DNA from 2 places in the Vagococcus sp. CY53-2 genome. Region 2 is predicted to be linked to the other one. Evidence: riboswitches for the same ligand, from Rfam matches in the RefSeq annotation. Region 2 holds a riboswitch; the other holds the start of a gene.
The links. Region 2 has a riboswitch for thiamine pyrophosphate ahead of MN581_RS07245 (ECF transporter S component). Riboswitches for the same ligand answer to the same signal wherever they lie in the genome.

Region 1: another riboswitch for thiamine pyrophosphate. It lies ahead of thiT (energy-coupled thiamine transporter ThiT); the one in region 2 lies ahead of MN581_RS07245 (ECF transporter S component).

Annotation. Positions count from the first base shown of each region.
Region 1 is NZ_JALAHP010000005.1:11,438-18,715, forward strand. It holds gene MN581_RS07820 (hypothetical protein) at 1-84, opposite strand, end outside; gene nrdH (glutaredoxin-like protein NrdH) at 500-733, shown strand; gene nrdI (class Ib ribonucleoside-diphosphate reductase assembly flavoprotein NrdI) at 736-1,116, shown strand; gene nrdE (class 1b ribonucleoside-diphosphate reductase subunit alpha) at 1,094-3,256, shown strand; gene nrdF (class 1b ribonucleoside-diphosphate reductase subunit beta) at 3,270-4,241, shown strand; gene thiT (energy-coupled thiamine transporter ThiT) at 4,801-5,361, opposite strand; TPP riboswitch at 5,424-5,525, opposite strand; gene MN581_RS07850 (DNA topology modulation protein) at 6,068-6,580, opposite strand; gene MN581_RS07855 (hypothetical protein) at 6,681-7,278, opposite strand, start outside.
Region 2 is NZ_JALAHP010000003.1:271,464-278,741, reverse strand. It holds gene MN581_RS07275 (PTS cellobiose transporter subunit IIC) at 1-258, shown strand, start outside; gene MN581_RS07270 (endonuclease/exonuclease/phosphatase family protein) at 287-1,348, opposite strand; gene MN581_RS07265 (DUF4396 domain-containing protein) at 1,513-2,244, shown strand; gene MN581_RS07260 (MgtC/SapB family protein) at 2,351-3,058, shown strand; gene MN581_RS07255 (DUF308 domain-containing protein) at 3,173-3,697, shown strand; gene MN581_RS07250 (DUF4809 family protein) at 3,763-4,170, shown strand; TPP riboswitch at 4,283-4,371, shown strand; gene MN581_RS07245 (ECF transporter S component) at 4,572-5,138, shown strand; gene MN581_RS07240 (ABC transporter ATP-binding protein) at 5,135-6,565, shown strand; gene MN581_RS07235 (energy-coupling factor transporter transmembrane component T) at 6,504-7,157, shown strand; gene tenA (thiaminase II) at 7,169-7,278, shown strand, end outside.

The DNA of each region.
Region 1 (7,278 bases), on a different contig from region 2:
TTCAAATACATTTAATTTTTCTTTGGTATCACTCATCGCTTCTTCAAATAAATGATTCGCTTTTTCTAAATAATCATTTGCCATTATCTCACCATCTTTTCTGATATCATCTATTTTTCAAAAAAGGGGATTAATACCTTATTCATTAAACGTATCATGTAAATTTTAAGGTAACCACCTTTTATAAAAGTCATCTATACTATTTATTATTATATAGATAATTTAATATAAGTTTATGAATAGTTTCGTCTGATGAGACGACAAATTTGGTTTTTTTCAAATTTTTTTTCTATTTACTTTTATACTTAGTATGTCTATACTAGAAACTATTGGTTAAGCATTTTTATTTTATGAGAATTTTTTCTTTTTCACCTAAAACACAATAGATAGTAGCTTTCAATAATCCAAACACAATATCTAGTGTTTCATTATTGACTTTTTTTTATTTCAAGCTATACTTATATTTATATTAAGAAGAACAAATTAGGAGGAAGAACTCATGAATACAATCACACTATACACAAAAAACAATTGTCCACAATGTTTAATGACAAAGAAATTTTTAGCACAAAAAAATGTTGAATTTAATGAAATTAACATAGATAAAGAACCACAATATATTGATTCATTAAAAGAACAAGGTTTCCAAAGTGTGCCTGTTTTAAAAACAATGGATGAAAATATGACAATTGTTGGTTTTAGACCTGATCAATTAAGAACGTTGGCGGTTTAATCATGAAACTAGTCTTTTTTTCTTTAACCGGACAGACAAGACGTTTTATTAACAAACTAGACCTTCCTTTTCATGAAATTGACACAACCAATCCTTTTCATGAAATCAATGAAGACTATCTATTAATCGTTCCTACTTATGACAAAGAAGTCACAGAAGTAGTGAACGATTTTATTGAGTACAAAACCAACCAAGAGCACTTACTAGGTGTCGCTGGTGGTGGCAATCTTAACTTTGGAGACTTATTTGTCTTTACTGCAAAAGACATTGCAAAAGATTATGGCATTCCTCTTGTGTTTTCTTTTGAATTTAGTGGCACAAATGACGATGTAAAAAATTTTAAGAAAGTAGTGAATGAATTTGAGTCTAAAAGATCTGACTGACGTAACTTATTTCGAATTAAATAACGAAATCAACCGCCCCGTAAATGATCAAATTCCCTTATATAAAGATAAAGAGGCTTTAGATGCCTTTTTTAAAGAAAACGTGGAGCCAAATACGAAACAATTTTCTTCTATAAAAGAAAAATTGACATTCTTAACTGAAAATGAGTATGTAGAAGAAGAATTTTTATCTCTTTACTCACTAGAGTTTATTGAATCACTATATGCGTATCTAGCGTCTCAATCATTTACCTTTAAATCATTTATGGCAGCTTACAAGTTCTACTCTCAATATGCCTTAAAAACAAATGATGGCACACAATATTTAGAGCGCTATGAAGACCGTGTAGCGTTTAACGCCTTGTACTTTGCTAACGGTAATGAAGAACTGGCTATGAGTTTAGCAGATGAAATGATTCATCAACGCTACCAACCAGCAACACCATCCTTTTTAAACGCTGGACGTAAACGTCGTGGTGAATTAGTGTCTTGTTTCTTAGTGCAAGTAACTGATGATATGAATAGCATTGGTCGCTCAATTAACAGTGCACTACAATTATCACGTATTGGTGGTGGTGTTGGAATCACACTATCAAACTTGCGTGAAGCTGGAGCACCAATCAAAGGATTTGAAGGAGCAGCAAGTGGTGTCGTTCCTGTCATGAAATTATTTGAAGATAGTTTTAGTTATAGTAACCAACTTGGTCAACGTCAAGGTGCTGGTGTGGTTTACTTAAACGTCTTCCATCCGGATATTGAAATGTTCTTATCAACAAAAAAAGAAAATGCTGACGAAAAAATTCGTGTTAAAACATTATCACTTGGTTTGTTAGTCCCAGATAAGTTTTATGAATTGGCTCGTAACAATAAGGACATGTACTTATTCAGTCCATATAGTGTGGAAAAAGAATATGGCGTACCATTTTCTTACATTGATATTACAGAGGAATATGACAACTTAGTTGCTAACCCACGTATTAGAAAACAAAAAATTGACGCTCGTTACTTAGAAAATGAAATTAGTAAATTACAACAAGAATCTGGTTATCCTTATATCATCAACATTGACACTGCCAACCGTACAAACCCTATTGATGGTAAAATCATTATGAGTAACTTATGTTCTGAAATCTTACAAGTCCAAAAACCATCTGTCATTAACGATCGCCAAGAATATGACGTCCTTGGAACAGATATTTCTTGTAACTTAGGCTCTACAAATATTGTCAACCTAATGGATAGTCCAGACTTTGGAAAATCTGTTAAAACCATGACACGAGCTTTAACTTATATCACAGACGCTTCTGATATCGAAGTTGTTCCATCAATCCAAAACGGCAACCGACTAAATCATACAATTGGTTTAGGGGCTATGGGATTACATACTTACTTTGCCAAAAATCAAATGGAGTATGGTTCAGAAGAGTCATTAGAATTTACAGATGTGTATTTCATGTTATTAAACTATTGGACTTTAGTTGAAAGTAACAATATTGCAAAAGAACGCAACGAATCATTTGATAACTTTGAAAAATCAAAATATGCTACTGGAGAATACTTTGATCTCTACATTAATGAAGAAATTAAACCCTCTTCTGATAAAGTCAAAGAATTATTCGATGGTATTTTTATTCCAACAGCAAAAGACTGGGAAGAATTGAAACAATCCATTAAAGAATTTGGTTTATACCATCAAAACCGTTTAGCTGTAGCACCTAATGGCTCAATTTCTTATATCAATGATACAAGTGCCAGCATCCACCCAATCACTCGTTTGATTGAAGAACGTCAAGAAAAGAAAATTGGGAAAATCTATTACCCAGCACCTTTCTTATCAAATGACACCATGCCGTATTACACGTCCGCTTATGATATGGATATGCGTAAAGTCATTGACGTGTATGCAACAGCTCAAAAACATATTGATCAAGGGATGAGTTTAACGCTATTTATGCGCTCAGATATACCTGAAGGCTTGTATGAATGGAAAACAAAGACAACAAAACAAACAACACGTGATTTAAATATCTTACGTCACTACGCATTCCATAAAGGCGTTAAATCAATTTACTACGTTCGTACTTATACTGATGACGATGAAGAAATTGGTAGCAACCAATGTGAAAGCTGTGTTATTTAAGGAGGAACAATAAATGACAACGTTAGACAATAGCTATTACCAAGCAATTAACTGGAATGCTGTTGAAGACATTATTGATAAGTCCACTTGGGAAAAATTGACAGAACAATTTTGGTTGGATACACGTATTCCTTTATCAAACGATTTAGATGATTGGCGTAACTTTAACGACGATCAAAAAGAAAATATTGGCCTGGTATTTGGTGGTTTAACACTACTAGATACGATTCAATCTGAAAGTGCTATCGAAGCCTTACGCAAAGACAGCCGCACACCTCATGAAGAAGCTGTGTTAAACAATATTCAATTTATGGAATCTGTTCATGCCAAAAGTTACTCATCCATCTTTAGTACACTAAACACTAAGGCTGAAATCGAAGAAATTTTTGAATGGACAAACACCAATCCTCAACTACAAAAAAAAGCTGAGATTATTAATGAAATTTATTTAAATGGATCCCCATTACAAAAAAAAGTAGCGAACGTGTATGCTGAAACGTTTCTTTTCTACTCTGGTTTCTACGCACCTTTGTATTATTTAGGAAACAATAAATTAGCAAACGTAGCCGAAATTATTAAATTAATTATCCGTGACGAGTCCGTTCATGGGACTTATATTGGGTATAAATTCCAACTAGGTTTCAATGAATTAAGCACGAAAGAACAAGAAGAAATGAAAGAATGGATGTATGACTTACTCTTCACTCTTTATGAAAACGAAGAAGTCTATACCGATTTATTGTATGATAAATTAGGTTGGACAGAAGAAGTCAAAACATTCTTACGCTATAATGCAAATAAAGCCCTAATGAACTTAGGGATGGATGCCTTATTCCCAGATACAGCCAATGACGTCAACCCTATCGTTATGAATGGATTATCAACTGGAACAAGCAACCATGACTTTTTCTCTCAAGTAGGAAATGGTTACTTACTTGGTACAGTAGAAGCCATGGAAAATGATGATTATCTAATTGGTATGTAACATTAAAAAGACTCACCCATTTATTACAAAACTATAAAAACACACCCGTTTTATTTCACATAAATTCAACGGGTGTATTTTTATAGTTAAAAGAATATCTCACCAGTAGAAGTAAAATAAAAAAAGCCCTCCTTAATTATCAAGGAGAGCAATTATTAATTAAAAAAGCGATTATATCTTTTTGTAATAGATGTCATGGCTAATAAACAGAGACTAGAAATGATAAATACCATATTAAAACCCAGCTTATCTGATACAATACTTAACAAGATTAAACTTAAAGAAAAAATCAAGGAGTATAATACACTACTGGCTGAATAAACTGATGCAATTTTTTCTGAGGGTATTGTTTGTTGTATGACTGTCACTTGAGGAATATTTTTCATTATTTTTCCTACTTTCACTTAGGTGAATAATTCATCACCTGTTTAAAGTATTTACACTAAGCGAAATAGTCTAACTTTGTCACATAGGATACTACAATGGATTTGTTTCAGTCCACCACTTTTAAATTAAAAAATAAAACACCCCTTTATTAAAGAGTGTTTTTTCAAGCAGGTTAATTATCTGTCATCATAAATAGGCTTTTATTTTTATTCAAGATTAATAGTAGAATAACCATCGTCACAACACCAGTCAGTAAACCACTTATCCCATTTGCCACTAATGAATACGTCACTGGAGATAGTCCCCAAATGGCATATTTACCCCAAAAGATAAACCCCGCAATAAAATGAAAAATGTAACGTGCTAACACACCGACAAATGTCCCTGAGACGACATAACGCCAAGCATTTGATGGATTAGTTTTCAGCGTTATTTGTAGTTTTTTATTGAATAAACCAGAAAAACCAGCCGCTGCAAAAGCAAAAATGTATTCAACAATAACTTGAGAGACGGTTAAAAAATAAACTTGTCCCATTAAAAAATGTAGTAAGCCCCAAACTAACCCAGCATATATTCCCGGTATAGTTCCACGACGTAATGCGTATAATGTTAAGGGAATCATTCCTAAAGAAATGGAAAATCCTGTTCCTATATTTAATGGGATAAACGATAATGACATTGATAATGCGGCAACGATCGTCCCCTCTAAAATAATTCTTGACCTTTTCGACATAAAAAAACTCCTCCTATTATCGATTCATACGTGACCAATCAACAAAAGAGCAGTGCTTACTTGCTACCACTTCACACAATTCCTACGATTGAATTAACAATATCAGGTTCGAGGGTTTAGAGTCTATACTCATTCTCAGCTTGAAGGCTCCCCTTTGTGACGGTTATGTATTTAATTTATTTCACACACAGTATGTCATGTATCCGCTTAAGAGTCAAATTAATCACTCAGATTCTGTTAATCATCTAGTTATTTAATTACTCAGATACAAGATTTTTACAAATTTGAATAACATCAGTCATCCCTTGTGCTAAGCGATGATGGTTATTAACAAGTAAGTAGCATATTTCCTCTATCTTTTTTGCATTCTTTAACAAAATTCTACTCCTTAGTCATCACACAATCGTACAAATATTACGTTAATACACAAGGAGATAGTTGTTGAAATCCCTTACCCGTATCTTTTGCGACATCAAAAAACGCTTCACAATACTTTTTTAAACTTTTCCAGTCTTGATTTTCCTATGCCTTGTCTGAATTTCCCATATATTTTATATTACTTTTCTTCTATATTTTAGCGTAAAAACTCAATAACTCGTAACAAGTTCTCTTATAAATACCAAATTTTTATCATCGTTATATGAAAAGAATCGACTTTTGATAACATAATTTCTTCTACATAACACACCACATACATTTTTCTATTTCACATATTTTCTAAAGAATTTAAGAAATCATCTATTTCTTTTTGGTTCATTAATTTGATTAAAGTTTGTTCACTAGTTAAATCCTTAAGATGCTCCTCTATCAACGGCTCATGATTTTTTGGAAATTGCCAAACCCATCTGATAAACGCCCAATCTAATTTCTCTGGGCAATTTTCTTGCATATCAGGACGCGTTTTTCCTCGGTAACGAATAAAACGTTTGAACACATGATACAAACAAGTCAGTCTTGAACGTTTTAAATAAATGATGGTATCTGCTTCTCTTATTCGAATATCTAACGTACTACTATAATTTCCATCAATAATCCAAAAATTTTGCTTAACTATATCATATAATATCTCTCGTTGCTCTGCTTTTGTACTCATCTTCCAGTGTGGTTTCCAAAACAATTTATCTAAATGATATAAGTTTATTGCTAAACTATCCGCTAATTGTTTTGCTATGGTACTTTTTCCTGTACCAGGAGAACCTATGACTATCATTTTTTTCATCGAGCATTACGCTCCTTGCCGTTATATTAATTAGCTCCATAGCTGATTACCTATACACATGTTGAAAAAATCCAACCGTTAATCTGGTTGGATTCAGTATTTAATATTCTATTTCGTCCATTACTTGTTGCTTTCGTCTAAACCCACGTTTCTCTAAACGTTTATATTCTTTATAAGAATACACACTTAATAAAATACCTAATATTAAAAATACTAGACTTACTATAACTTGTACTAGCATTGGTAATTTAAGGCTTTCTATAATCCATACTTTCATGTGATCGTCAATAATCGATAAATAAGTCAGTGGATTTTTCATTGATAGAATAACGGTAAAAGATACAAGTAACAAACCTGTACTCGTTATCACATAAGCAATATTTCTTACAAACACATGCTTATATCGGCCGCTTGCAAAGTACAAACATAAAATTAATAAACACAATACGATAAGCGACACAATCAAAGTAATCGTAGTTAATCGTTTAATTAAACTAACCCGTAAACCAATTGTTGAAATAATTTTATTATGAATTTTTCCATTATAAATCTCGATGCTTTTTGTAATGAATTGGTCGACAGACGCTTGATTTTCTGCTGTAATAGGTTTATTTTCTTTTTTAGCATAATCTTCTACCGCAGTCTTTAGCCTTGATTCAACTACATCTTGTTTTATTTCATAAGATTCGCCTTTGAAC
Region 2 (7,278 bases):
TTTGTTTCAAAAATGTTAGAGAGTTTAAAAGAGCATGGTTTAAACTATGATGTTGATTATGCACCAGTTCAACGTGTGGAAGCAAAATTGTCACAACAACATTATGATGTGATTTTACTTGCACCACAAATTAAACGTTATGAAAAAGAGCTAAGAAGCTTACTTGAAGAAAAATCGCATGAGTCATATGTGAGTGGGATTCAAGATGACGAATTCGTTACAATGAATATTGAACGCATTTTAGAGAGAGTTAGATAAAACGACAAAGAAAACCAACTAGCCGGAACTAGTTGGTTTTTTCTTTTAATTGAAAGGTCATCTGAACAGGGTGATGATCTGTGTATCTAAATTGATAATCGTAGGTATTGGTTTGCTTAGTATTGATATTGTCTGATACGATAAATCCATCAATTACATAGACTTGAGAGGATTCATAATCACCAGTAAACGCATGGTTTAATACTCTGACTGAAGGATGGGTATCATCATATGAAAAAGAGAAATGATCAGGAATATCAGTTGAACTAATACTTCCAGGCTTCCATCCTTTTTGCCCTGTTTGAGGGAATGATTGAGTACCTTCAAAGACTTGATTAAAATCTCCTCCAGCAATGACATAATTTCCTTTATCATACTCTTCTTCAAGTACTTTTTTTAGAAGTTTACTTTGTTCAATTTTTCCTTGACCATTATCATAAGCATCCAGATGTAAATTAAAGACAACTAACTCTTTATCACTGCCACCTATAGGAAATCTTGTTTCAAGTAGTGCACGTTTTAAATTAGCCATACGAATAGGCCAAGAAAAAGGATTAGGTAGCGCAATGCGTTTGGCTTCACTCATAGTTGCGTTAGTCATCGTGACGATTCCGCTTTCTACTTTACCAATCGGTGGGATAGGGAATGGGACGTATGGTACATTGAAATTATACGCAAATGTACTTGGCATATGAAGCGCATTAGACAGCGATTCTTTTTGGTTTATATGGTATGAGCGTTTTGAATCTAAATCCACTTCTTGTAATAAATACATATCAGAAGGATGCTCTTTTAACATTGTTGTAATCCCAGCTAAATTTTCTTCGACGAGTTGTTTAGATTTAGGTTGGATATTTTTCCCGCCATCCATAAAAAAATCTTCAGAGCTGGATAAGCCACCATAACCAATATTTAGTGTGAGCAGTGAGATGTCAGTCTGTTGTTGCAACATGTTTTTCCCTTTAGTAGTTGTCACTGTTTCAACTTCTCTAGGTTTATATTCTTTGATTGAAAGATAGCCAATAAGTAATAATACGGTACTTAGTAAACTTATGACAATCCCTAATATAATCATTAATAATTTTTTCATATTTTCTCCTCCAAGTCAGTAAATGACTAGGGTTTATTATAAAACAGTTTAGTTTATTATGAAATAATATTTTGACATTTCTATAATTAAAATCATTAGAACATCACATTTTTTTCGAGGAATCTTTCTATACTAAAATTAAATCACGTTAAGGAGGTAGTATCATGGTAGCTATACCATATTGGTTAACTATTTTGGCTTGGATTAGTTTATTTTTAGCAGGTATTTCTTTTATTTATATTGCATTAGACGTGAAAAAACACCCACAAAAAATGAAAATAATGACGATTGTTTGGCCATTAACTGCTTTATTTGGGTCGTTTATCTGGGTCTTGGCTTATAAAAAGTGGGGTGAAAACCACTCGTTAGAAAAAATGAAAATGGGTGATTCTATGAATATGGATTCATCAAGTAAGTCAATGGCAGTATCTGTTTTTATTGGGACATGTCATTGTGGAGCTGGATGTAGTTTAGCAGATTTAATTATTGAGTGGCTGCTATATTTTTTTCCAGCATTGTATGTTGTGGGGGGGTACCCAACTATTTTCTCTCATAAATTATTTTCAGGATTTGTTCTAGCTTTTATTTTGGCTCTGATTATTGGAGTAAGTTTCCAGTACTTTGCGATTGTTCCGATGAAGCACTTAAGTAGAAAAGAAGGGATTATAGCTGCGATAAAAGCAGATACCTTATCGTTATCTTGTTGGCAAATAGGGATGTATGCTACTGTTGCGTTGTGCCAATTAAGTCTTTTTCCTCATTTCTTTGGAGGAGAAGTATTACCAACCACTCCTGTTTTTTGGTTAATGATGCAAGTGGCTATGTTGGTTGGATTCTGTACAGCATATCCAATGAATTGGTGGTTAATTAAGACAGGTATAAAAGAAAAAATGTAGAAAATATTGTTGTCATTTTAAATAATATTTTTTGTTATTTTATTAAAAATGAAAGGGGATACTGAAATGGTATAATAGAAAGTAAGATGAAAAAGGAGGGGTCGTTATGACATTGTTGTCACTTGCTCAAACAGTTTTAAGATTGGGGCTATCCATTGTAATGGGGGGTACTATTGGGTATGAAAGAGAACAAAAAAACCGTCCAGCTGGGATGAAGACACATATATTAGTCTGTTTAGGGGCAACTATTATTGCACTGATTCAACAAGAGATAGCTCATGAAGCCATAAGACTTGTGCAAGAAAATCCAGATATTGCGCATATTGTAAAATTTGATCAGTCGAGATTAATTGCACAAGTGGTAAGTGGTATAGGTTTTCTAGGAGCAGGAACGATTATTGTAACAAGGCAACGTATTACAGGCTTGACAACAGCAGCATCATTATGGTCATGTGCTGCAATTGGTATTGGTTTGGGGATGGGTTTTTATTTGGTCACAATATTAGGATTTATATCAATCATGTTTTCGTTATCATTAGTGAAGCAAATTATTACAGTTTCTAAAGTAAATAATTTAGAAATTCAATACGTGCATAGAAAAGAAACAAAAGATTTTATTCATCAATATTTTGAAGTACGTCAAATTGAAATAGAAGATGTTACATTTGAAGTTCAAATTATCGAAGGTGAAAAATATTATAAAAATGTTTATACGATTGATTTACCTAAAACTCTTACATATGCTGATGTGATAGAAGAGCTTTCTATGTACTCAAATGTACGGGAAATAAGGTTAGTGGCTATTAGTGATTAAATTAAGAAGAAAAATATTATTTATTAATAAATAAGGTACTATTTCTTGCGATTTATATGATTAAAGAATAATATTGTATTGAGAATAATATTTTAAGAAGGGAAGAGAGTTATTATGTCAAATGAACGAAATGGTTTTGATTGGTCCTCATTTTTATTAGGAATTTTGTTTATATTTGCATCGTTGGCGTCGTTTCAAGATCCTGCTGGAAATTTAGTGGCAATCGTTGTAGTTTTTGGAATGTTTGCTATTATTAAAGGTATTTTTGAATTATTTTTAAGAAAGAAAGTGAGAGAACTTATAGGTTTTTCTGCAACAATGCCAATAGTAGTTGGTATTTTTGATATCATTGTTGGTATCTTTTTATTATTTAATATCTCTGCAGGTGTTGTGGCTCTACCATTTGTGTTTGCTATTTGGTTTTTAATTGATTCATTAGTCGGTTTATTTAGTTCAAATGCTTTAAAAAATTTGAATACAGGTTACTATTGGTTCTCAATCGTTATTAATATTTTAGGTGTGATTGTAGGATTCATACTTTTAGCAAATCCAGTATCATCTGCTTTAACATTAAGCTTTTTAGTCGGTTTTTATTTCATGATGTTTGGTATGACTGAAATTATTTATGCCTTCCGTTAAAATAATGGAAGGATATGTTATAATTGAGTTAGTTAAATAACAGTAAACTCAAAGGTGTGATAAAGATGGAAAAAGCAATAATACATTGTACAACTGAAATCGTGCATGGTGGATGTAATGTCTGCCCAACAACTGCTACCGCTACTTATGAGGTAGAATTCTCAGGTAAAATGATTGGGATTCCGAATTTAGATGTTGTGTCACTTCTTCGCCCAATTGTGAGAGAGCATGGTTATAAAGAACGTCAAGAATATGATGTAACAGGTGATTATGATGTGTTTGAAACATCAAACAACAGTGTCGATGTATTTGAGACATATCAAGGACTACGTTTTAAAAATCAAGGAATCGAAAAAGAAGTCAAACCTACTTATGAATCAGATGATGAAGTATTTAAAGTGGTAAATGGATTGTTAACAGATTTATTTAAACTTGATGCAATTGAGTTTGTCACAGATATACCAGAGAATTAGAAGATTGAGTCTACTTGACCCAGTCTTTTTTTATCCAACCATATTTATAAAGATTTGTGAGAATGGTTGGCTATTGTATGAAAGCGTGTTATATTTGAGTGGAATTGAATACGAGAAACATTTGGGGTGCGTAAAGCTGAGATTATACCCATGGAATCTGCTCCAGTTAGTACTGGCGAAGAGAAATGTGTCATTTATGACAAAACATTGAACCTAGGTCTATTTACGCCCATCCAATTTATTTGGACGGGCTTTTTTATTTGGATGAGTGTCGATAAATGTTGTAATGAATCAGATTAACCCTACCTCCTTTGTTTCTTTTAATGAGAAAAAGGAGGTTTTTTGTCGTTTAATTTAACACAATAATAAGGTGTAGGTAAGAATATAGGAGGATGAGTAAAATGAAGGAAAATTGGACATTGCGTCAGGTTGTATTATTAGCATTATTAGCTTTTTTATTTGGTGGTGTATTTATGGGAGCTGGGTTTTTATATGCTGGCTTATCAGCTGTATTAACGCCCCTTGGGTTAAGCCCTTTTGCTAATGAACTATTATTTGGTTTATGGACAATGGCAGCACCAATGGCAGGGATATTAATTCCTAGAAAGGGAAGTTCAATTTTAGGAGAAATGTTGGCTGCACTAGCAGAGATGTTATATGGCACGTATTTTGGCCCAGGTGTTCTTATTTCAGGTTTTTTCCAAGGGCTAGGGACAGAACTAGGATTTATGGTTACAGGATACAAACGGTATGATATCGTGCCATTATTTTACGGGGCGATTGGAACAACCTTATTAAGTTTTGTGTATGAATTTTTTAAATTTGGTTATGGAACGTATTCAATTGGAATGATTTTATCACTTCTTGCTGTGCGGTTTTTATCGGTGACGTTCTTTGGTGTTGTTGTGGTGTCAATGGTCATGAAGCTTTATAACCGTTCACAAGAGCTTTCGGTAGTAAACAAATGAGAGGAATAGAATTAAGTGAGTTGACGATTAAACGTGGCGATAAAGAGGTGTTACGTCAGGTTGACTTTGTTTTTTCTCCTCATGAATTTATTTTGCTATCTGGTGCCAGTGGTAGTGGTAAATCAACATTATTAAAAGCCATTGCTGGATTTGCTGATGTGCCATATTCAGGTACAATCACCGTTGATGGCAAGAGTCTAACACAAGCGAGTATGTCTGATAAGGCTAGACAGATTGGCATGATGTTTCAAAATCCAGGGCAACAATTTACAATGAAAACACTACGTCGTGAAATTATTTTTGTGTTAGAAAATCTGCAAACAAAACCTAGTGATATCACGGAACAAATGCACGAGGCTGTTTTATTAGCAGATACGACAGAATTATTAGATAGACAGTTATCAACTTTATCAGGTGGGGAAAAGCAACGAGCAGCATTGACTGTTTTACTAGCGATGAAAAGCCCATTTTTATTACTAGATGAGCCGTTTGCCAGTATTGATCCTAAAACAAGAAAATTATTAATTCAACAGTTACAGCAATTAAAACATCAAGGTAAGACAATTATTATTTGCGACCATGATTTTAATGATTATGCTGGTGTGGTTGATACATGGGTGACACTAGATAATCAAGTATTACAAAAAATTCCAGTAGCTCTTTTAAAGCAAGAGCAGACAAATGTGCTCTTGACGGATCATAGAGCATCTATGGATGGCATTTTAAGATTAGAGGATGTCAGATACAAACAGAATAAGCGCGAGCTACTAAGTCAAGATTCTTTTCATTTTTCTAAAGGAATCACGACACTTACAGGAGATAACGGAACGGGAAAATCAACGTTGTTTCGTTCGATAGCACAATGTCATCGTTATAAAGGCAAGATGTTTTTATACGATAAAAAGCTTAAAAAAAGCCGTACGCTATATCAGATGTTATCCTTAGTTACTCAAGAAGCGGAAAAACAATTTGTGACACTCACACCAGCTGAAGAATTTACTTATAGTGTGTATCAGTGGGAGGACGCTAAACGTCAAAGACAAGAAGCGATTGAGTTTTTAGGATTGGAACCACTACTTAATCGAAGCGTGTTTCATCTAAGTGAAGGACAGAAGAAAAGTATTCAATTATTAACGATGTTGAGTTTAGATGTGCCGTTTTTATTATTAGACGAGCCGTTTTCAGGTTTAGATGAACGTGCTGCAAGCTATTTTGCTAATTGGTTTAAAAGGCAAGCAAACAGACAAGATATGATGATTATTTCGCATCGATTGGCACCGCTTGATGGGGTTAGTCAGCATCATGTGCATTTAGATAAGAAACAATTATGGCAACAAGATTATTCGGTAGAGGAGGAGATAAAGGATGTCAGTGACGAAAAGTTCTGCTTTAATGCTAAGCGGACTACTACTACTTTTGACTATTGAATTATCATTTACCTCATCTGTGACGTTAAACTGGTTTGTTGTGTTAGTCAGTGCTTTGTATCTTCTTAGTAAGAAAAAATGGTTTGGGTTGTTTGGCTTAGTTTTTTTTCCATTAATTCCAGCTTTAGGAACGTATTGGTCAGTTTATCTATATGGAAATAATCCTGATTATGGTCTTGTTTTAGTGAGTCGAACCTTTGCTTTTGCTGCGATTGGCATGGTGTTTGCATTTGGGGTCGACTTAGAAGAATTACTCTTAATTTTAGAGCAAAAAAAATTACCAACGTCATTTGTTTATGGCATTTTAGTTGTTTTACATGCGATGCCTGTGATTCAACGAGAGATTATGGCACTAAGAGAAGCCAGTTTATTTCGTGGGAAAAAATTACATTTTTATTCGCCATTGATGTATTTAAAAGTTATTTTTGTCGCCAACCATTGGCGGGATAGTTACACAGAAGCCATGTTTTCAAGAGGATTTGATGAAGAAGGCGAAAGGACGCATTACATACAATATAAAGTGTGTCCTAAAAGTTTAGCTACATTAGGCGTATTAACGGTTATATCACAATTTATATTAATCATTACTTAGGAGGAAGAAAGATGTTTACAAAAATTGCACGAGAGAAATCAGCACCTTATTGGGAAGGAAGTTTTACTCATCCATTTGTCGCAGGACTTCAAGAAGGAACGTTATCTGATGAAGCGTTTCG